Regions from separate parts of the Bacillus sp. GbtcB14 genome, predicted to be linked through region 1. Evidence: a T-box and tRNA genes for the amino acid it is inferred to sense, from the RefSeq annotation. Region 1 holds a T-box; the other holds one or more tRNA genes.
The links. The T-box of region 1 lies ahead of metG (methionine--tRNA ligase). A T-box ahead of a tRNA ligase gene usually reads a tRNA of that ligase, here a tRNA-Met.

Region 1 (12,451 bases):
GATTCAGCAATACGCTGAACACTTACCGCCATATCGTCCATTGCTGTTGAGCTTTCTTCCATGCTAGAGGCTTGTGATTGAATACTCGCATTTAAATTGGACATCGAGCTTTGAACTTTTACTGTTGCCTCGCGTGATATATTCGTCTTTTCTAGCATATTTTCAGAAGCATTTTGTACTTCCACAGATGTTTTTTGAACACGATTAATGATATGTTGTAGGTTTTCTAACATTTTATTAAATGATGTTGCGATTGCACCAATTTCATCATTACTATTTACTTGTAGGCGTGCTGTTAAGTCACCTTCTTGAGATGATAATTCTTTTAGCTTACTATCAATTTGCTGAATTGGTTTTACAAGTTTACCAGAGAACCACCATGCAAGAATAGTAGCTACGATAATACAAATAACAAGTGATAAGAAGACAACATATTCAATTTGTAGTGAAGATTGATCAATTTTTTCGATAGATTGATCACGTAACTTTGCTTGTTCATTACTGTAATTTGTGAAGTCACCAATTACTTTATAAACAGTACCATTTTCTGCATAAGCTACTTGTAAAGCCTCTTCCCACTTTTGTTCTTTTGCAAGAGGGAAAACTTTTTCTTCAATAAATTTTCTCCAAGTGGATCCTGATTCCATTGTATTTTTCATGGACTGAGAAACATTTGGATTAGAAAGAAGCTTGTCTTTCGAATCCTCAAGATCTTTACTCATCGCATTAAACTTGTCAAATTCAACTTGATCATGTTGTAATAAATAACCTCTTAAAGCAGAGAGCTGTACTTGATAAGCATCCCCGCGCTCTTTTAATTGTGTTGCAAGGGGAGAAATTTCTTTTTGTAATGCTTCAGCTTGACGAGATTGATCCATGGTAAAGAATAAAATAAAAGCTAAGGCGATGCCAAATAAAGCGCAAATCGTTCCCATCATGAACATTAGTTTTTTTCGAATGCTAATAAAACTCATATGATAAAAAGCCTCCTTTGTGAAATCTTAGTATTAGAATTAATAAATTTAAAAAATTGAAAGAAAGCTTTACTCCATTTGGAACAAAGCTTTCTTCTTTCCTTTAGGAATTATAGCAGACGGAATGAGAGATAGAAAGAGATATTTTAAGATGAAAAAAGAGAGACTGTAAATCTCTCTTTTTAATAATTTGGAGCTCATAGAAATATAAATGAAAGTTTTACTTTAAACGTTTGTTTTGAAATGAGAAACGAGAACTTCAAGTTCTTGTACAGTCGTTTTCATTTCAGACGCATTTTTAGCAACGATACTCATTTTGTTTACTTGGTCACCAGCCGAAGTTGCTGTTTGTGATGTTTCGGCGGCAACTTCATTTGAAATAGAAGCGATGCTATTTAAAGCTGCATTCATTTCCTCAGAACTTGCGGCCATTTCTTCAGCAGTTGCAGACATTTCTTGCATTTGTGTAGAGACTTTGTTAATGTGGTTAACAATTTCTGAGAATGAAGATCCAGCGGTACGAATGACTGTAATTCCTTCCGAAGCCTCTGACTGACCTTGTGTCATCATTTCATTTGCTATTTTTGTATCTGCCTGAATTTGATGAAGTAAATGGTTAATGTCAGTTGCCGCTAGCTGAGATTGTTCAGCAAGTTTTCGTACTTCATCGGCAACAACAGCGAAGCCTTTTCCATGTTCGCCAGCGCGGGCTGCTTCAATTGAAGCATTTAAAGCGAGTAAATTCGTTTGTTCTGCGATATTAGAAATGGATTGAAGTGCAGTATCAATATGATTCGTATGTGTAATAAGTCGCTCTACTACTTGTGATGTAGCGTTAACAGCTTCGTTAATTGTATGCATTTGTGTAATAGATTTCTCAATGACTTTATTCCCACTATCTGCTTTTTCTGAAGTTGTAACAGCTAGGCTAGTAACAGAAGAGGCGAATTCAGCAATACGTTGAACACTCGTCGCCATATCGTCCATTGCAGTTGAACTTTCTTCGATACTGGAAACTTGTGAGCGAATATTGTGCTCAAGGGCATTCATAGTTTCTTCGGTTTTTGCTGTATTTTCCATAGAAGCAGTTGTTTCGATAAACACATTTTCAGATGCTTCTTTTACACTTGTTGATGTTTGTTGCACTTGTTTTATAATACGTTGTAAGTTAGCGAGCATTTGATTAAATGAATTGGCGATATCACCAATTTCATCTTTACTCGTTACATGCAATCTAGCTGTTAAATCGCCATCTTGAGAGGCTAATTCTTTTAATTTCTCATCAATTTGTCGTATCGGTTTAACGAGTTTACCAGAGAACCACCATGCTAATAAAATAGATGTTAACGTACATGTAATGAGAGAGAAGAAAATAATATATTGAATAAGAGATGAAGAAGACTCTACGTCAGCAATTAATGCGTCACGTTTATCATTTTCTTCATTTGCATATTTAGTAAAACGGCTTAAAAGATCGTTTACATAGTCGGTTTGAGCTAAAGCGATTTTGGATGCTTCGTCCCATTTTCCTTCGCGAGCGAGAGGGAGGACTTCATTATCTATGACGCTTCGCCATTTTGCCCCCATTAAAATCGCTTCTTTCATTCCTTCTGGGAGTTTTTTATCACTTGTTACTTTCTCTCTAGTATCAGCAAGTTTTTTTCCTTCTCGGTTGAATTTATCCAATCCATTTTGATCATGTGACAGTAAATATTCTTGTAAACCGGCAACTTGTGCTTGGAACCAATCACCACGTTCTTTTAAAATTGTTGCTCGTTTTGATACATCATTTTTTAACGTTTCAATTTCGCTTGCTTGGTTCATAGCGAATGAAAGAATAACAATAAGAGCAATACTAAATAAAGAAGAAATGCTTAAGAGTGTGAACAGTAGTTTTTTTCGAATACTAACATATTTCATCGTTACCCCTACCTTTAAAAACTATTTATTATAATTTATAAATATTAAGAACGACATTAATAAAAACATCATTATGAAGTTATTAATCTGTTCAATGAAAATTATAGCAGATAATGGAAGATGGCAGATTGATATGAGCAAATGTTCTTAAAATGTATACATTTGTATATCAAAAAGTTCATAAATAAAAATTAGAAATGCTATTGTAATTTGAAATAACATCATGTATACTTCTAATTAGTTGATAACGATTATCAGTATCAACTGTAACATTACTCTTCGTTATGTTGGTCATACCCCTTTTTGACGACGTAAGTCAGAGACGAAATGTTGAAATATCTTGTGTCCTATTCTACAGAATTATGGTAATCTCCAACCTCAACTTATATGCGTGAGCATGCAAAAAGGATCCTATCCGTGAAGGGATCCTTTTTTGCATGCTGTCGCAATTAATGTATATAAACCAGGTATTTGTTCTTCAATTCCTTCCGGTGCAGTAGAAGGGAAGACCCATCTTTGATGCGACCCGTGTTCTTCAACTAGTTTTTCAATTTTAAAACGTTCTTCTGCAAGTGTTGTAATAATTTCTCCTAGCGTCCAGCGACGGATTAGTGTTTTAGGTAATGCTTCTTTCTGCGCTTCTGTAAGAAGGATGCTATAAGCTACATCATCTTCAATCAATTCTTCATCGAAATAATTTCCGTTAGCCCGAAATGATGGGTGGTCTACTCCTAGTAATTTCGTGTAAACAGGATGATAGTCACGAAGGATAAGCGTTCCACCTCCTTTAAGTAAGGTAGTAATTTTTTGAAAGAGCGGTTTTAAATCTAGAAAGTAATGAAGTACACCAAGTTCCAGCAATACGATATCAAATGATTCGGAGAGCTGCACATTTAATACATCAGAAACGACATACTGGATAGAGACTCCTGCTGCTTCCGCAAGTTCATTTGCATATTTTGCATTACTTGCTGAAATATCGACAACTGTTACGTCAGCTCCTAAAAGGGCGAGAGCAACGGCTTTATTTCCTTTTGACCCGAGTAAATTAATAATACGTTTTCCTTTTGGAGATTGTATGTAAGGTAAATAGTGATTTACCTCGCGCACGGGATCTGCCATAAGCTTTTTCGCATAATCGGCTGGCGCCCCATGGCGATTCGTCCAAGCTTCATAAGCAGCTGCATTCCAGCTTTTTTCATTACGTGTGCTTAGTTGTTTTTGATTCAATCGTATCACTCCTTTTGTGAACGTATAGTTATTCGGCAGGGCGATGGGATTTCCTTTTCTTTCTGAATAAAAGTTTGATTTTTCTGTGATTAAGTCGTACAATACTTGTTATACGTAAAAGCGTTGAAAAGGAAAAGTAGGATGAACACATTCTTTCCAGAGAGCTTCGGTAGCTGAGAAGAAGCAAGAATATTCATTTGAACAATGGCCTTTGAGCTTCGTCCTGAACTTATCAAATGATAGTAGTAGGCGGCGACGAGAGTTGGTACTCGTTATCAAAACCACAGTATAAGAGCATATAGCTCCGTACTTGTTCAGGCTAATTATGTGAGTAATTGGCGAAATAAGGTGGTACCGCGACTGTTTATACAGCCCCGCCCTTATCTTTTTTAAGATAAGGGCGGGGCTTTTTTATATTTAAAAGGAGGAATGTAAGATGAGTATTTTTATTGGAGGCGCTTGGCCGTATGCAAATGGTTCGTTACATCTTGGACATATTGCGAGTTTGTTACCTGGAGATATACTAGCACGTTATTACCGGGCAAAAGGTGAAAATGTGTTGTATGTTTCGGGAAGTGATTGTAATGGAACGCCAATTGCAATTAGGGCAAAACAAGAAGGTGTGACGGCGAAGGAAATTGCTGATAAGTATCATGAAGAATTCCAGCGATGTTTTCGTAGCCTTGGTTTTACGTATGATTGCTATACACGTACAGATAGTGAGCATCATCATGAAACTGTTCAAAATGTCTTTTTACGTTTATTAGAAGAAGGCTATATTTATAAAAAAACGGTGGAACAAGCGTATTGTGAAACGTGTACGCAGTTTTTACCTGATCGTTATGTAGAAGGCATTTGTCCACATTGCCATGAAGCAGCAAGAGGAGATCAATGCGATGCGTGTTCAGCTATTTTAGATCCACTCGATTTGTTAGAAAAGAAATGTAAGTTATGTGGTAGTACACCGTCCGTGCAGGAAACAGAGCATTTTTATTTTGCATTGCATACATTTCAGGAGCAAATCAAAACGGCTGTAGACATCGCAAAGCAAGAAGGAACATGGCGCGACAATGCGATTCAACTAACAGAGAGATATGTTAAGGAAGGTTTATTAGATAGGGCCGTATCACGTGATTTACCAATTGGGGTACCAATTCCAGTAGAAGGGTATGAAGATAAGAAAATTTACGTATGGATTGAAGCTGTGACAGGATATTATTCAGCGAGTAAACATTGGGCTGAAGAAACAGGAAATGATGATCAAGAGTTTTGGGATAGAGAAGCGAAAACATATTATGTACACGGAAAGGATAATATTCCGTTTCATTCCATCATTTGGCCAGCGGTATTACTTGGAATAGGAGAAGGAGCAATTCCTCGTCATATCGTTTCGAATGAATATTTAACAGTTGAAAAAAGAAAGTTATCTACAAGTAAAAACTGGGCAGTATGGGTGCCTGACATATTAGAACGCTACAATCCAGATTCTATTCGTTACTTTTTAACAGTCAATGCACCAGAAAATCGTGATACTGATTTTTCATGGCGTGAATTCATTTACAGTCATAATAGTGAATTGTTAGGTGCATACGGAAACTTTGTGAACCGGACATTAAAGTTTATTGAAAAATATTATGGTGGTATCATGCCGCAGGGAAGTATTGATGTAGAGCTGAAAGATAAAGTAGAAGGATTATATAAAAATGTAGGAGAAGCAATTGAGCAAACTAAATTTAAGGTGGCGCTAGAAACAATATTTGATGCAGTACGTTTTGCAAATAAATACTTTGATGAGAAGCAGCCTTGGAAACAAAGAGAAGATGATCCAGTTTCATGCGAAGAAACGATTTATAACTGTGTGTACCTTATCGCTAATTTTGCAAATCTCCTTGAACCGTTTTTACCATTTTCAAGTGAAAGAGTTAGAAACGCATTATCGATCGGGAACCGAAATTGGGAACCTCAACATACGTTGCCGAATAGAATCGATAGTGTGCAGCCACTATTTGAACGAATCGATGTAAAACAAATTGAGCATGAGGTAGAGAAGCTATATGGAGCGGTAAAGTGAGATAGAGAAAAAGAAAAACAAAAAGACCTTTCAAATACATGAAAGGTCTTTTTGTTATGCAGTAGAATTCTCTTTCTTATCCTTTAAGAAGAAAAGCACAGCAAGGATTACGAGAATAATAGCTGCAATATCATATGTTATTTTGAATGTAGTATTAAAGTTTAAGTACTCTACTAAAGGGGTTTTGACTGCCCCAGCATATATGCAAATGGGAATGAGGAGCAAATCGTAAAATTTCTTTTCTTTCATATATCTTATTAGGAAGAAGATACACATAATGGCAAAAAAGGCTACGCTTAAAATAGTCATTTATACCTCCAAATAGATTTGAAATTATACCACATTGTAACTATATTTACATTTATATGCAAGTTTCTATTTTCACGCACTATGCACGCTACTATGTTTCTTTTCTTTCCTAGCTGTAAGTAGCTGAGGGGTGAAAATCCCAAGTAGTATAAAGATTATTCCAATCCACTGCATGAATGTTACGACTTCATGTACAAGTGTAATAGAAGCGATAATGGCCGTTGGTAATTCAGCTGCTCCTAGTATTGTACTAAGTCCTGTTCCTACTTTCGGTACGCCAATTGAAAAACAAATGACGGGTACGACAACACCGAACAATCCGAGGAAGAAAGCATATTTCCAAAGACCCGCTTGCAGGGCACCATCCGTTAAAAAGGTTGGCGGGAAGAATAGGCATACGATAAGCGTAGCACTTGTTGTCATAAGAAAGCTTTTCGTATAAGGCGGAACTTCTGTAGCAACGCGCCCACTTGCAAAAACATAGAATGAAAAAGAAACAGCGGCCAATAAACCAAAGATAATACCTTTCGTGGAAAAGTTTTGTCCGAGACCTTCAAAGACACCGCCTGCAAACAATGTTCCAGTAAATAAAATAATGATAGATATAACTTTCTCACGGCTTGGTAATGTTCGATTAGCGATTGCTTCTATAACTACACCAATCCATGTGAACTGGAAGAGTAGGACAACAGCGATAGATGCTGGTAGCTCTTCTACAGAAATAGCGTAGAAGATACCAGTCATACTCATTGTTGTACCGACTGTTAGTAAGGAAAAGAATTGCTTTTTTGTTACTTTATGACGTGAAACGAAAAGAACGAGCAGAAGAAGCCCGATCCATCCGAAGACATATTGTCCCCCTAATAGTTGATGTGCTGAAAATCCATCAATGAATCCGAGTTTGAAAATAGTTGAAAGTACGCCGTAGCTACAAGCTCCGAATAAAACAAGTAATGAATACTTAAATTTTTCCATGAAAATCCTCCTTTTAAATAATAAAAAACGCCCGCTATCCAAATAAGGATAACGGGCGAACGAAACAGAGTAAGATACTCTACAAAATTCCGCCACTCATACGAAGTATGAATTTGGGGTATGAAATTGTAGTAGGTTTTTACATTGCTTTTGGGAATACAATAGAACATTTTACACCTTGAGGCGTGTTTTGTATCCCATAAGGAAACTGATGTTTATCTAGTATTTGTTTCACAATGTATAACCCAAGACCACTACCTTGTACTAAGCCATGTTTGTCAGGGTTTGCGCGATAGAATGGCTCAAATAGATGGGCAAGTTTATCCTCATCTATTTGTGAACCTGTATTTAATACTTCTAATGCGTAACCGTTAGGCTTTTCATAAAGCTTTATATATACATGCTGATGGTCAATTGTGTAATGAATTGCATTTGAAATAATGTTAAAAATAGCAGTTTGAATAAATTTAGGATCAGCTAAAACCTGTACATCTTGTTTAATGTTAGATTGAACATTTAATTGCTTTACAGATACGAAATAATCTACTTTCTTCATAACATCTTCAATAATATTAGTTAGTGAGATAACTTTTAAATCAGGTTTAAATTGAGGGTTCTGTATTTTGGATAATTCCGACATTTTTTCCGTTAATATGTTAATGTCTTGCATCATTTCATAGGAACGTTTTAAATATTTATCTCTATCTTTATAAGCTCCAATTCCGTGAATCATGCCATCTAGTTGTCCCATAACGGCTGCGATTGGTGTTTTTAATTCATGGGAAACCATAGACATAAATTCTTTACGAGATTGTTCTAATTGTTGTTCCTTTTTGAGTTCATTTCTTAAATCTTGATTGCTTGCATGTAAATTCTTCACAATATTTGGTACTTGTGAAGCAGCTACTTGTAAATTAAAATCTGTTTGATTGGTATTTTTGTTAAGTAGTTTTTTATCTGAGAAATCAAGATTCATAATATCTTTTAAAGCATCACTCATAAATTGAAAAGGTTTGGCAATTAGTTTTGCATAAATTAAAGATCCGAGCAAAGATAATGCAAGCATTGTCGCGCCAATATTTGGAGCTAACTGCTGCAGTGCATCTGTTAATTTTGGATCATCTTGTGCATCATTTGGTTTACTTGCTGCATTTTGTTTATGTAAGGCATCATTAGTAGCGACTTGCTTTTCCGTTTCTGTAAGTGGAGCAGAAGTGCTATTTTTCCCCGGAATATTTTGAGCATGTTCTTTTGCTTTTGCAGTTTGGCTAGGCTGCAAAAGGTGATTGATAGCTGTAGAGAGTGATTTATAATCTATAATAGAAGATTGGAAATTAAAAATGTCTCCCTGTGATACAGCTTTATTTTGATTCATTTTACTTTGGTCGTTTTGTTTGTTTGAACTCGCTTGTTCTGTAGACAGCGCTCCATTTTCTTTTGCAAAACGTTCTTTATCATAGTTTGAAGCTAGAAAATAAATAATTTGATAAAGACAAAGTGATAAAAGAATACAAAACAATAAGGTTTTGATGAAAATATTTTTGGTGATGTTGTCTGTGCTACGATTCGATTTTGTAGCCAATGCCTTTCACCGTTTTAATATAAGGAATCCCTAATTTTTTTCTTAAGTTTTTAATATGTGTATCTATAACTCTTACATCACCATAATGTTCATAGCCCCATACCTTATTCAGCAAATCACTTCTTGATAATACTTTTCCCCGATTTTGCAGTAAAGTATAAATAATTTCAAATTCCTTTGTTGTTAATTCAATTTGATTACCATGAACATAAGCGGCATATGCTGTAGAATTTAACATCAATTCACGGAATTGTAGTATAGTTGCAGTTTCTGCTTCCTTCGTTGCTGCCCTTCTTAATACAGCTTCTACACGTTTAATAAATACGGTGTAATGGAACGGTTTCGTAATATAGTCATCAATACCTAATTCAAATCCTTTAATTTCACTTTCTTCATTATGTAAGCCTGTTAACATAATAATCGGTACATCAGATTGTCCTCGCATAATTTTACAAATACTATAGCCATCTATATCTGGTAACATCACATCAAGGAGGACAAGATCGTATGAATTTTTTTGGAAAAGAAGTATACCTTCTGTTCCAGCGCCAACGACATCAACGGTAAAGCTTTGTGCCATTAGAAATTCACGAATCAGTTCTTGTATATCTGGGTTGTCTTCAATCACCAGTATATGCGTCATAGTAACACCTCCTAAATAACGCTTTTTACTGCAATATTCGAATTCATCATTTTTGAATGACTCAGATTGTTTATACATATAATAAGCCCCCGCTATAAAATAATCATGAAAGTAGCAAGGGGAGTTGTTTTAGCGAAACTGAATATTTCAGAATTACAGTAGTTCTATTATAGTATGTATTGTAAAATTTATAAAATATTATAACTGTATAATTTTAATATCCATGTTTATCAATGTTTTGAAGTTGCTTGTACAATCTATTCCATTATATATGTAAATACAGTTGTTTTGCTACTGTAAATGAAGAAATAAAATAAGCCAAGACATAAAATTCTTGGCTACGGGTAAATCGTGTTGTTAGGTTAGTTTACAGTGACAGTAGCCTGCTGTGGAATACGCTCAAATAACCAGTGTATATCATTGTTATACATACGAATACAACCTAGTGTTGTCCATTTGCCGATTGCCTGGTTATTGTTAGTACCATGAATTGCATAAGTTGTTCCGTAAGTTCCAGCCATATTTAATCCTAGCCAACGGTCACCAAGTGGATTACGTGGGTCGCCACCTTTAATTTTTCCTGTATAGTAAGGACGGTTTTTAATTTTATTAACGATTTGAAAAGTACCTTTAGGTGTAGGTGTACCTGCTTTTCCAGTAGCGACAGTAAAACTTTTTATAAATTTTCCGTTTTGATAATAATCCATTTTATTTAACTGCGTGTTTACAATCAGTTGATCATTTGTTGTAGCTGCCTCAGCATTTGTGAATGGAATAGTTAAAAATCCTAATGATAATAGTGCGCTTAATAATAGTTTTTTCATTATATTCTCCTTTTTACTATTGTAATAGTTCTTACATACAATGAACTTGTAATCCTCGTAATGTTTGATTTACATTCTCATCTAATGTTTCAAAGAAGCTCGTAATTTTAGCGTTATGTTTGTTGTTTTTATCAATAAGTAATCTTTCATTTAGTAAAAGTTCCCCATGTAGTCCAAAACTTTGAACTTGAATATTTAATTCATCTTCAGTTTCAGAAATAATTGGTAAGAAATAGTGGAAAGCTTTCGTTGGAATGATGTAACTTTTACCAATCATGCTTTCTTGATTTGAATTAATCCATTTTTTCGTAACGATCTTAATATTCTTTTTTGAAACGATAAAAGACAGTGTTGTAGATTTTGTTAAACTTACGTCAAATTCACTTGTTTCGCATATGTGCAAATTAAAAACGGTTTCATTTTGATGAGATTCAATATTTGTATTAATAAAATCATGCATTTTATAAGCTTCCATTTCTTATTCACCCTTTTTTCAATTTCGAAAAGCGATTTATATTTATTCAAAATAATGTTTAGTCATATATTAGTTAAATTTTTCAACAAATTCCGATATAATCTTACAATACGTATATGAAGCTAATATGAAGTTAGTATGAGTTTGTGGTGGTTTTTTATTGAGAACAAAATAAGGTGATTTCGAAGTGTTAAAAACTGGATAAAAAATGTATATTAGTGCCTTTGTATCGTCCGATATATAGTTGTTAGCTCGTTTTAAAACGATAATAGTTAGCAGCAAATAATGAACGGAAAACTTTAGCGTGAGCCTTACAAAAATGTAATAAAAATGTAAGCTATTGTGATAGTTATTTCGACAATTTTTTTATACAATAATAGTAAGAAGTTGTACGTGATTGAAAGGAGAGATGACATGGAATGGGTTCATGAATTATTTCAGCAGTACGGGTACTATGTTGTACTTGTTGGTTTGCTGTTAGAATATATTGCACTTCCGTTTCCGGGAGAGCCGACGTTAGCATATGCGGGATTTTTAGCACAGAAGGGTGATTTAAGTTTACCGATCTTAATTATCCTATCATTTATTGGGACAAGTGTAGGAATGACAATTCAATACTTTTTAGGAAATAAATTAGGTATGCCCTTTATTCAAAAGTATGGGAAATACGTATTTTTAACACAAAGAAAAATCGACTTAACAAGAATGTGGTTTGATAAGTATGGATACTTCCTGATTTTTATCGGTTTCTTTATTCCTGGTGTACGTCATTTTACAGGATACTTTGCAGGAATTATTAACTTACCATTCCGTCGCTTTGCAATTACAATTTACTCAGGTGCTCTATTTTGGGTATCATTCTTCTTAATCGGTGGTTACTGGTTAGGTGGCAACTTACATGATATTTTTGGAGTGTTAGAAGGTCATATCGGTAAAATCATTTTTGGAGTGCTTGTGATTGTAGTAGTTACGTTAGGAGTTCGTTTCCGCAAACAGTTAAAACGAGCATTCTTACAAAACGCAAGTTAATATGAAATCCATTCTATGTCAAAATTTAGGAAGGCAGTGCAGATGCACTGCCTTTTTTATTTTGTTTCTAAGACTATGTTTAGTTCACATTTTACATTCTTTATAGGAATTTGATACAGGGTAAGAAATAAGTATTGTTGTCAATTATTAACGTCAAAATGACAATTATAATTGACAACAATAAGGATATTATTTACAATTTTAATTAAATAAATGAAAAAGAGGGAAGACATGAAGCTTCAAAATCGAGTGAGGGAATTGCGGGCAAAGCATCGTTTATCACAAGGGGATTTAGGGAAAGAGATTGGATCATCGAGGCAAACGATTAGTTTAATTGAACGCGGGGATTATGCACCATCTATTGTATTGTCGTTAAAAATCGCACAAATTTTCAATGTACCGGTGGAGGAAATATTTAT
Region 2 (12,451 bases), on a different contig from region 1:
ACCCATATAATGCTTTTCTTCGTTAATATAACAATATGTAGTAGCCGTACCAAAATCGACAATAATAAGCGGACTTCCATATAAGTGGATTCCTGCTACTGCATTTACAATTCGGTCCGCGCCTACTTCACGTGGATTTTCATATTTAATATTTAGCCCCGTTTTTATTCCAGGACCTACTACAAGCGGTTTAATTTTAAAATACTTTTCACACATGCGCTCTAAAGCAAACATAATTGGTGGTACGACTGAAGACACGATAATACCTTTCACATCTTCAAACGAAAGACCCTCATGCTCAAGCAACTGCTTTACAAGCATTCCATATTCATCTTCTGTCTTATGACGATCTGTTTCCATGCGCCAATGTTGACGAAGTTCCCCCTCTTCAAACACGCCTAGTACAGCATTTGTGTTCCCTACATCCAATACAAAAATCATATTCTCACCACTTATCTTATTTAATCTATATTTATGCAGTATGTATAAAACTTATAAAAACATCATATCACACATACTTATATAATCAGCTTTTCTATCCTCATCATTTTACAAAAAGATTACTCTCTATTTCAATTTTTAATACTAATTTTATTTTAATTTTTTCCGACTTAGTATTTTTCTACAAATAAAAAAGGAGTGACAACTGTCACTCCTTTATCTCTTACTTATCTTCTATGTCTTCATCGTCCTTCTTCATATTGATGTTTACTTTCACATCATCTGAAGATGTTGGACGCTCTGGTAATCTGCCGTAATCATATAAATGATTGATTTGCTCTGCATCTAACGTTTCTACTTCAAGTAACGTTTTCGCAATAAGATCTAGCTTATCACGTTTTTCAGTAAGAATTTGGTTCGCGCGAGCATAACATTCTTTTATAATCGTTTGCATTTCCACATCAATTTCATGTGCAATTGCATCACTGTAGTTTTGTTCTGAATGGAAGTCTCTTCCTAAGAACACTTGACCACCTTGTGAGCTACCGAATTGCATCGGTCCCAGCTTATCACTCATACCGAATTCCGTAACCATACGTCTTGCAATACCAGTCGCACGTTGGAAGTCGTTGTGAGCACCTGTGCTTGCTTCACCAAACACAATCTCTTCAGCTACTCGACCACCAAGTAAACCAGTGATTTTATCAAGTAACTCTGGTTTTGTCATGAAGTAACGATCTTCTTTCGGAAGCATTACTGCATATCCACCTGCTTGACCACGAGGGACAATTGTTACTTTATGAACGATATCTGCTTCATCAAGGACAACACCAATTACAGTATGGCCAGCTTCATGGAATGCAACGATATTACGTTCTTTTTCAGAGATAACACGGCTTTTCTTAGCTGGACCTGCAATAACACGATCCGTCGCTTCATCAATGTCACTCATATCAATTTTCTTCTTATCTTGACGCGCAGCTACTAAAGCAGCTTCGTTTAATAAGTTTTCAAGATCGGCACCAGAGAACCCTGGTGTACGAGTTGCAATTGCTCTTAAGTTGATATTATCAGCAAGCGGTTTATTACGAGCATGTACTTTAAGTACAGCTTCACGACCATTTACATCTGGACGATCTACTGTAATTTGACGGTCAAAACGACCTGGACGTAATAATGCTGGGTCAAGAATATCAGGTCGGTTTGTTGCAGCGATGATAATAATACCTTCGTTTGCACCGAATCCATCCATTTCAACAAGTAATTGGTTCAGCGTTTGCTCACGCTCATCATGGCCACCGCCAAGACCTGCGCCACGTTGACGTCCTACCGCATCAATTTCATCAATGAAAATGATACAAGGAGCATTTTTCTTTGCATTTTCGAATAAATCACGTACACGGGATGCACCGACACCGACGAACATCTCTACGAAATCAGAACCACTGATAGAGAAGAATGGAACGCCTGCCTCACCTGCAACGGCACGTGCTAGTAAAGTTTTACCTGTACCTGGAGGCCCTACTAATAGAACACCCTTCGGAATACGGGCACCAACTTCAGCGAACTTACGAGGATCTTTCAAGAATTCAACTACCTCAACAAGCTCTTGTTTCTCTTCATCCGCTCCAGCAACATCTCTGAAACGAACTTTTTTCTTTTCGTCATTATATAACTTCGCCTTACTTTTCCCGAAGTTCATAACACGGCTACCGCCGCCCTGAGCCTGGTTTAATAAGAAGAAGAATAAAATGAAGATAATGACGAACGGAATGATAGAAGTAAAGAACGTTACCCAAGCACTTGTTTCTTCTGCTGGTTGATACTTAACTTCAGCACCTTGCGCTTTGTCATTAATTTTCTTTTGTAATTCCTCAGTATTTGGTGCATAAGTAACAAATTGTTCTCCTTGGCTAGAGTTGTTAAATTGTCCTTTTACCTCAAATACACCATTTTTCGGTTGAAGTTGCACATTACGCACTTCACCTTTTTCTAGTTTAGTAATGAATTTATCGTAGCTAACTGATGTCGTTTTTTGTGTCGAACCATTAAAATAGCTCACGATTCCAATTACTACTAGGAATATCAGTAAATAAAAGATGGTATTACGGAAGATACGATTCATTCCTAACCTCCTCTCACGGCATAAACACTATTGTAAATCGTAACATAGAAAAACTTTCCTATACAATTGTAACGCCTGTATTTAATTAATTTGAGTAAACACTTGGTTTTAATACTCCTACATAAGGAAGATTACGGTACTGCTCTTTATAATCTAATCCATATCCTACAACAAATTCATGCGGAACAGTAAATCCAACATAATCCGCTTTCAAGTCTACCTTGCGGCCTGTCGGTTTATCTAATAACGTAACAATTTTTACAGACTTCGCTTTACGATATTTAAATAGGTCTACTAAGTAACTTAGCGTAAGACCGCTATCAATAATATCTTCAACGATTAAAATATCGCGACCTTCTACAGAAGTATCAAGATCTTTTAAAATTTTCACTTCGCCTGTTGAAACAGTAGAGTGACCGTAACTAGATACAGCCATAAAATCCATTTCAAGATATGTATCTGTTCTCTTTAATAAATCTGCCATGAATGGCATTGCGCCTTTTAATACACCAATCGCAAGAGGTACTGTGTTTTTATAATCCTCTGCAATAATTGCACCTAATTCGCGCACCTTTTCTTGTATTTGTTCTTCAGAAATTAATACTTTTTCGATATCTTGATTCATCATTTCATTATCCTCCCGGAAGACTCCTTGCTTTTGTAGTGAATAATCATATATTTATCCTTCTTTGCCATCTCTTTCGAAATAGCAAATGCAGATCGCTTCAACAAGGGTACCCAAATAATATTACCACTTGCATCACAAACGATCGGCCATTCTTCTCTTTTTTCTCTTGGTACTTTTGCTTCGATAAAAATAGTTTTTATCTTTTTTGTTCCATTCATACCTTGTATTGACATGCGATCTCCATTTTCCCTAGAACGAATACGAAGTGGATATGATATATCATTATACTTAGCAACAAATACTGTTTCATTCATGTTACTTGGTATATCTTCGCTCACCTCTATTACAAGTTTATCCCCGTTCGATAGCGTAATTGTCCCGGGCACTGATAAATCTTGCGAAAAAGGAGAAACAATTTCTTGTTTAAATCCAAAGCTACACTCCTCGTATGTGCGAACAATTTTTAAATCACCTGGGAAATCAAGTGAACCCGAAGGTTGTGTCCGCTTAAAAAACTCAATCACTTTGTCAATATGTATAGAGGAAAGAGAAGATGGAACCTTATATTCATAAAGATAGTTTAATATTAGTTGAATCCCTCTTCTTTGTAAAGGCATAGACATGGATTCAAAGGCAGGAATTGATAAGCTAATTTGTTTATCACTTTTTTTTGTAATTACTTTATTCATTTTCTCAAAAGCTAATTCCTGCAAATAAGCCTCATCCTCTTGCATCTGCACGCTAAATTTTTGAAATTTCTCATGCACTTGTGGATTCTCTTCTTTCAAATGAGGAATGACATATTTACGTAATCGATTCCTTGTATATACTTCCTTTTTATTGCTTGGATCTATACGGGGAATTATTTTTAGCTTATCACAGTAATCAACAATTTCTTCCTTTGTTACTCCAAGTAACGGCCTAATTAAATACCCATTATGAAAAGGACGCTTCACTGCAATTCCTGCATATCCTTCCGGAGTACTCCCTCGTACAAGGCGCATTAAAATCGTCTCTACTTGATCATCACCATGATGTCCAAGAGCTACATATCTCGCATCATATTTCTTCATTATTCTTTCCAAAAATGCATATCTGCATTCTCTAGCAGCAACCTGTGCATTCATTCCGTATTGCTGTTGATATTGCGACACATTAATCCTTATCGTTTCGCAAATAACTCCCAGCCCTTTACAAAGGTCCTGCACAAACTGTAGGTCCTCATGAGATTCATCACCTCTAAACATATGATCCACATGTGCCACTACAACTTCAAATTGTTTTGCTGCTCTTTTTTCTAACAAATAATATAGAAGAGCCAAAGAGTCAGGACCACCAGAAACCCCTACGACAATCGTTGAACGTTCCTTTAATACATCATGCTGCTTTACAAAGTCATCTACCTTCTCAACAAATGTATCTTTCAACTTCGTAATCACCTTTCATTAAACAAGAACAGCAACGTTAGTTACCTTGTTTATAATGGTACAACTTTTACAAACATTGTGCAAAAAAAAGATATACAAAAATTACATTTTTATCTTACATCATCCGTACATATTCACAAAAATAATAACATTATCTTTTAAAGTAAAAAAACCTAGGTATCCACCTAGGTTTTTAGAAAAAAATAACGATAGAGAAACATCACACTGAAAATTTATTGTGCCTGCATTCCTACAATTGGAATCGTAGCCCACTTCGGCATATTTTTCTTCACTTTCGCCACAACAATAGTCATATCGTCATTTATATAACCATCACCCGAACGAATTACTTCTTCCATAATGATATCAGCAATTTCTTGCGGATCTTCGGTTTGTAATTCTTTAATTTTTCGTTTCATCCATAGTTCATGATTCTCCACATGTTGCGCTCCCTCGAAAATCCCATCGCTCATCATAATAAGGATATCACCTGTTTTTAATTGTTCACCTACTACATCAACTTCAACATCCTCGATAATCCCCATCGGTAAATTACTTGCCTCAATTTTCAAAATATTATTCGCACGTTTAACAAAACTCGGCGTCGATCCAATCTTTAAAAATTTCGCACTCGCATCCCGCAAATCTACCATAGCTAAATCTAACGTCGTAAACATCTCTTCTGTTGTTCTTAAAGAAAGAATAGAATTGATAGACTTAATCGCTATTTCCTCATCAATGCCTGATTGAAGTATTTTTTGCAATAATTTTACCGTTTCTTTACTCTCCATATGAGCTCTTTGCCCATTTCCCATACCATCACTAATTGCAAGCGCATATTTACCAACACTCAAATCCACCATCGCATAAGAATCACCTGAAACAAACCCACCGCCTTTTGCGGCTGTGGCCAACCCCGTATCAAGAGAATACGTTTTTGCCGAACCAAATGATATTAAGCTATGGCCGTTCGGATAAGAAGATTTTTCTTCATGTTTAACAACAATGTTTTCCTTTAGAATATCAGAAAGCATAGGCGCAACTAACTTTTCACATTCCCCATGTTCATTAGATGCAACTGGAATCAACATTTCAATATCAATACCCCCTCTATCTAAACAATAAATATCAACATGCTCTATTTCTACACCAAAATCACGAAACGCTTGTAGAATCTGTTCTTCCTGTACTTGATGATTTTCTCGTTCTCTTTGTATCTCCTTAGCGAAATCTTCCATAACCTTTGATACACCTAATAGTTGCTCCGCTACTATTCTACGATTTTCTTTCATTTGTTTTCGTAATTTTTGTCCCTCATAGAAGTGATCTAATTCGCCTGCTACTAAATCCGTCACTTTTTTCCCTCTCACACAATGCTTGTCCCACTCACGAACTAACTTCCGATTATGCTGCAACGTCCCCTCTTCCGTTTCGCTCATTATTTGTTTCATATAATCATACGTTTTGTCGAAGTTAACTACCCAACATTGGTCCTTTTTAAAGCATGTTTGACATGTTTTTGCAGTAATTGTACTTAAGAACAAATCTGCCTCTGTCTCTTTATCTTCCTCCTCTACATATCCATATACAGAAAAACTATTAGATAAAGCAGCAAATACATTGGCAAATTGATTAATCTTACTCGCTGTAACATCGCGCATCCTTCTTAAATACTGTTGTTGATCTTGCGAATGTTCCTGTGTGCCTGGCATAAATTTAGCAATACGATCCATAACAAGTTTCGGTGTTAATAAGAAGAAAGCAATTGCCACACCAGATTCAATTAAAGTTGTCACAATGTTTGTTTGCTTGTCTACATATAGCGTAATCAAGCTCGTCCCAATTAATAAACCTAAACTAACACCTAAACGCTTCCCTTCTTTCAACAAACCACCTAGCAACCCAGAAAAGGCTAACAGACTAAGTTGAGATAAGCTGGAGACATTGGCTAAACTTAATATTAATCCAGTTACAACCCCCACTGTAGATCCTGTAGCGGCCCCCGCGATAAATGCAAAAACGAGCACTAAATACCTAGTAAAAATATGTTGAATAGAAGCATCATATACAAACCAATCTGTTGTACCTGTTAAAACAGATGCTAGTAATATAATTAAACAAACAATTTCTTCTGTCTCTAACGCTTGCTGTTTACCTTTCCTTTCTAATAAAAGCGGAACACTTTGTAAAAATATCATAGTTAATACGAAGCTAAGCCCTGCCTCAATCGTACTAACGAGTAGATCGTACATGGTGACAGTTTGTTGTGCAAAATATACGACAACTAAATGTGCGGTTAATGCGGAGATAAATACTTGGAATGGAACAAGCCCAACAGTTTTACGTGTAAACCGACTAAAGAAGATATTATAAATGAAGAAAGTAAAAATAGATGCAAAGGTAAAGAATAAATTATCTATCGAAACTGAAAGTGCGCCCCCCATTAGAGCCAAGAACGCGAGCGGCATCTTATCCCGCTTCATAACATAAACAGCAGCAAAAAACGGCAGTGCAAACGGTAAAATGTTTGTTAATATATATGCTCGTCCCAAAAGAAAACCAATAACAACAATAATAAATCCCCATCTAAAGAAAACCTGTTCAAACTTCATTCGCAACTTACTCGTCCACTTTACTGCTCCAAGCTGACTCTCATTCATTGCCAATGCACTTGTATTCATAGTATTCCTTCCTGCTTTAGGCATATTTTTAACACCACCTGCATAGTTTAATTACTGTCATTATAAAAGATTATTATTGGGATTTTTGTCAAAACAACAGTTTTCACTTTTATAATCGTTCGACTTTTTATTCGAAATAACTCTACGTATATACACGGTATGTAATTTATTTTCAATATTTTAATAGAAAATTCAGAAAATGCGGGGTGATTTTGTAGAAGTGTTGTATGTCTTAGTTTATTTAACAAAAAAAGATCATGCAAATTTGCATGATCTTTTTAGGATGACCCGTACGGGATTCGAACCCGTGTTACCGCCGTGAAAGGGCGGTGTCTTAACCACTTGACCAACGGGCCGTTAAATTAAATATAGCGGCGGAGGGGATCGAACCCCCGACCTCACGGGTATGAACCGTACGCTCTAGCCAGCTGAGCTACACCGCCATGTCGTCTTATTTAACGGACAATTAGTATCTTACCTCAGATATAATTTAAAGTCAACACATCTTGAAAACTTTTTTAAAATATATTTTCACATATAAAAAGGCACCCCGAGCAATCGCCCTGAGTACCTCTCTATATGCTAAGAATTAAACGTTCTTATTATCCGCGACGTGCGCCACGGCCACCACGTTTAGATTCTGTGTTACGCTTTAAAGAAGTTAAACGATCTTCACTATCCTTTAAGAAACGTGCCATCTTTTGCTCGAATGTTTCTTTTGGAGCTCGTTCGTTACCGCCGCCACGGTTATCTCTGTTGAAAGAACGATTACGTTGTGGACGTCCAGAACGTTGTTGATCGCCACCGCCACCGCGTTGGTATTCACCACGTGGACGATCTCCTTCTGTTTTTTCACGCTCTTTCGCTTTTTTAATAGATAGACCGATCTTACCATCTTTTTCAACGTTAATAACTTTTACTTCTACTTGGTCGCCCACTTTTAAGTGATCGTTAATATCTTTCACATAATTATCAGCAACTTCACTAATATGAACAAGACCCGTTAAGCCTTCTGGCAGCTCCACAAAAGCCCCAAAATTTGTAATACCTGTTACTTTACCCTGTAACTTGCTGCCTACCTCGATTGACATAAAAAAAATGCTCCTCCTTAGTGGTTAAAAAGTCAAATTTTACTTTATTATATATAATCCTAAAATATAGTGTCAATAAGACATACTCTACTTAGAAACAGGAAAAATTATCTCCCCTTTTCCAGAGAAGAAATAATCCCTTCTAGCAATCTTTAATACGTACTCTTCATCATTTAACTTTTGAACTTCGTCTTTTAGACTCTTTTCCTTATTCGTTAATGAATCCAGTTCTTTTTTCATGTCCTTAACTTTTGCTTCTTTTGCTCTAATGGAACTGTTTTGTTGATAAAACGTTACACTAATACTCGCAATAATTGTAAAAGCAAAGACAAGAAAAACCGCTAAACGGCGATAAAGTCGCTTCCTGTTCTCATCCGTTTGTATTATATGCTCTTTAACAGGATTTGGACTCTGTTTTTCGATTGTTCTTTGTCTCAGTTCCCTCATTTCCGAGGTCCCCCTAACTTCTTTTTTATACGCTCCCATAATTGGAAGATGTGTCCCTTCAATTTTGCTATATATTGCAGGAACCCTACATGTTTCATTATAAAAAGTTTAACACGATTAGGGAGAAGTTTCCATATGAGCGAAGCAATAAATCGAACAGGCCAGAAAAAAACTTTCCATATGAAAAGTAATATCCAAATCACCATTTTCCATAACACATGTCCAATTGAAAGCAGTATACGAAATAAGAATAATATAAATGCAATAAATAGCTGCGCTATAATAATAACAGGTTTTATCATGAGTAGCTTTATAATTTGAACAAAAAAGTGTGTTGTTTGCATAAAAATATAGATGAGAAAATTTAACAGTCTCATGTATATTGCTTTCAATAAGCTTTGATATGCCGCAAAACCACATAATAATGCCAAAAATACATATATACGTAGTTCAGCTTCATTTACAAGAAGCAATACATAAAAAACGAATAATGCTTGGACAATCCAAAATAGTATATCATGTATAAATACAAGCCAACGTTTACGTTCTTGCCGCTTTAAAAATCGTTGGTATGTATCTAAAGACGCTCCAATCCAAGCACCCATTCCGATCATTGAGAGCATCGTATACAACTGAATTGTTAGGCTCATTTAAACAACTTACTAAAGAATCCTTTAGTTTTCTCCCCTTGGTTCTCATCAATATAAAGCATCTCATGAACTTTCCCTTTAATCGATACAACACCTTTTTCTACATCTAAGTTTTTCATTTGCAAATTTTGACCACGAATTGTTAAAAAACCCATTACGGTCTCAAGTAAAAACTCCTCGCTATCAAAACTCTCTACCTGCTTTACACCGGTAATATCAATTACACGCCTGCCACGCATAATAATATCATGCTCTACAGAAACATTTTGTTGATTAGAAGACATAGGTGAGTAACCATTATTCACGTAAATCCCCCCATACATTTATACTAGCTAATAGTAATGTATGAAGAGATAATTGATTTTAGAACAAGCCTTCTTCAGCCTTTACTTTTTCTTCGCGAACTAAGCTATACATATTTACTGCATCTTCTTTTTTAGTCGTTTCTTTCAATTCATTTATTTTTACAGTTACTATTTTTTGACCGAAACGAATTGTTAATTCATCAGCTACTTTCACATCTGAACTCGCTTTTGCCACTTGACCATTAATTGATATTCTTCCTTGATCAGCTACTTCTTTCGCTAATGTTCTTCTCTTAATTAAACGTGATACTTTTAAAAACTTATCTAGACGCATATCAAATCCCCCTACTAACGCTCTGTTTGTTTTGCCTCTTCCCATAAAACATCTAACTGCTCTAATGATAAATCTTGCATCTCTTTATTCATTTCAGCTACCTTTGCCTCCATGTATAAGAAACGACCGATGAACTTTTCATTCGTTGAATGTAACGCCTCTTCTGGATCTATTTTATAATGACGAGCTATATTAACAAACGCAAATAGTAAATCGCCAAATTCACCTAACATCTTCGCCTCATCCATGTTTGTAACTTCTTGTTGGAACTCTTGCCATTCTTCTAAGGCTTTCTCTATCATCGGTTGTACATCAGCCCAATCAAAACCAACCTTGCCAGCTTTTTTCTGGATTTCATAAGCACGTAGTAACTGTGGCAAACTTTTTGGAACTCCGCTTAACACAGATTCTTTCACGAATCCTTTTTCTTGTTTTTTAATTTCTTCCCAATTGGCAACTACCTCATCCGCATTATTTACATCCGTATTCCCAAATACATGCGGATGGCGACGAACCATTTTCTCAGATAAAGTTCGAATAATATCATCTATAGAGAACCAACCTTCGTCCTCTCCGATTTGAGCATGCAGCATAACTTGTAATAATATATCACCCAGTTCTTCTACTAAGTGATCATCATCCTCTTCATCAATCGCTTCCAACACTTCATAAGCTTCCTCAATTAAATACTTCTTTAAAGATTGATGTGTTTGCTTTTTATCCCACGGACAACCATTCGGTCCACGAAGGTCTGCAATAATTTCTCTAAGCACATCAAACTGTTGATACAGGGACGCACGTTCCTGAACTGGCGGTACATATACACTCGTTAAATTATTTAACTCCGTTTCATGATCTAACATGTACAACGGTACCTTTTTAACTTGTTCAAATGAAGTACCTGCAGCTGTTACGATATACACTTCATAATCATCTGGTAGTATCTCCATTAATGTTAATTTCACATCAGAAGCAACGAATGCGTCATATACTTGGCAAAAGATTAAATGTTGACGTAATTCTAATTGTCCTCTTTCAAATGATGTGGCGTCAATTAATTGGAATCCTTCAATCGGATCAATCTTTAGACTTGCAAACATCGGATCAAGGAAACTTTGTCCACCTTCAATGCGCACTTCAACATTCGCTACTTCGCCTTTTTCCAACAATAGCTGCACCGTTCTTTCCGCTACAAGCGGGTGCCCTGGAACGGCATAGATGATTTCTGCGCCCTCAGCTTGTTTTAGCAACGTATTCGCAATTGTTTCATATACAATTTCAAATGTATCATGTGCTTCATATACACTGTCAAAGGCTGTATATTGTATACCTTCTTTCTCCAATTCTTCTATAACTGGATGTTCCTTCGTTCTAACAAACATGTGATCTGCTTCTTTTATTTTTCGATATACACCCATCGTTAACTGATCTAACTCACCAGCACCTAATCCTAAAATAGTAATGATTCCACTCACAACCTGCCACCTCTATCCACTCTTCTTCAATGAACCTTCTTTTTTCTCTTGTTTCATCACGGTTCCTATTTCCTCTTTTGTAAATACACGTAATTTTAAAATTAAAAACATATACGCCAATCCGCCGATAGCTACACCTAACAACGCCTCAATTGTCGCGATACCTCTATGTTCTGTATCAATTACTAATCCAGACATTTGTAATACACGCATAAACATTATTAATACAAATCCCATACCGATACCACTAATAACTACACCTAACATATTACGTTTATCGATAAGCGATTCAGATACGGCTTGCATAAGTAATGCACTATTTAACACAGAAATTACAATTAACGCAACTATTGTTGCAATTGCAGCTCCCTTCACACCAAAATACGGCATTAATATATAATTTAAAGCTAACTTTAAACAACCCCCAAATATAACGAATATTGCTGGTTTTAATGTTTGTCCTAACCCTTGCAAAATAGAAGCAGTTGTAATCGACAATGAACTAAACAAAATAGATAGAGATAAAATAGATAAAACATCTGACCCATCACTATTTTCAAACAACATAATATTCGTAGGCTGAATAATACAAGTTAATCCAATGGCCGCTGCAAATCCAATAACAAATGTTATTTTCATTGCTAACTTTACCTTTTCTCGAATAAAGGAAAGATCTCCTCTTTCCTTCGCCGCTGTAATAATTGGAATAAGCGACAACGAGAACGAAGTTGTCACGACAGTCCCTAATTGCATAAGCGGGATACTTCTGTCATACACACCTTTTAATACCTTTGCACTTTCAGCTTGCTCTCCTGCCCTAACAAGTAAGGAATAGAAGGAAACAGAA

Region 2: it has a tRNA-Met gene. The T-box ahead of metG (methionine--tRNA ligase) is inferred to sense a tRNA for this amino acid. The anticodon was not compared.

What each region holds. Positions count from the first base shown of each region.
Region 1 is NZ_JAGXJT010000004.1:128,195-140,645, reverse strand. It holds gene KVT31_RS13365 (methyl-accepting chemotaxis protein) at 1-974, opposite strand, end outside; gene KVT31_RS13360 (methyl-accepting chemotaxis protein) at 1,200-2,894, opposite strand; gene KVT31_RS13355 (class I SAM-dependent methyltransferase) at 3,306-4,124, opposite strand; T-box leader at 4,239-4,509, shown strand; gene metG (methionine--tRNA ligase) at 4,561-6,195, shown strand; gene KVT31_RS13345 (hypothetical protein) at 6,250-6,504, opposite strand; gene KVT31_RS13340 (EamA family transporter) at 6,577-7,479, opposite strand; gene KVT31_RS13335 (sensor histidine kinase) at 7,619-9,061, opposite strand; gene KVT31_RS13330 (response regulator transcription factor) at 9,039-9,704, opposite strand; gene KVT31_RS13325 (L,D-transpeptidase) at 10,067-10,528, opposite strand; gene KVT31_RS13320 (DUF3978 family protein) at 10,560-11,003, opposite strand; gene KVT31_RS13315 (DedA family protein) at 11,418-12,032, shown strand; gene KVT31_RS13310 (helix-turn-helix transcriptional regulator) at 12,264-12,451, shown strand, end outside.
Region 2 is NZ_JAGXJT010000019.1:10,264-22,714, forward strand. It holds gene KVT31_RS27570 (type III pantothenate kinase) at 1-441, opposite strand, end outside; gene ftsH (ATP-dependent zinc metalloprotease FtsH) at 665-2,566, opposite strand; gene hpt (hypoxanthine phosphoribosyltransferase) at 2,652-3,194, opposite strand; gene tilS (tRNA lysidine(34) synthetase TilS) at 3,191-4,621, opposite strand; gene spoIIE (stage II sporulation protein E) at 4,855-7,326, opposite strand; tRNA gene KVT31_RS27595 (tRNA-Glu) at 7,587-7,658, opposite strand; tRNA gene KVT31_RS27600 (tRNA-Met) at 7,672-7,745, opposite strand; gene KVT31_RS27605 (S1 domain-containing RNA-binding protein) at 7,905-8,393, opposite strand; gene divIC (cell division protein DivIC) at 8,481-8,840, opposite strand; gene yabQ (spore cortex biosynthesis protein YabQ) at 8,837-9,490, opposite strand; gene yabP (sporulation protein YabP) at 9,487-9,795, opposite strand; gene KVT31_RS27625 (RNA-binding S4 domain-containing protein) at 9,854-10,129, opposite strand; gene yabN (bifunctional methyltransferase/pyrophosphohydrolase YabN) at 10,144-11,604, opposite strand; gene KVT31_RS27635 (putative polysaccharide biosynthesis protein) at 11,617-12,451, opposite strand, start outside.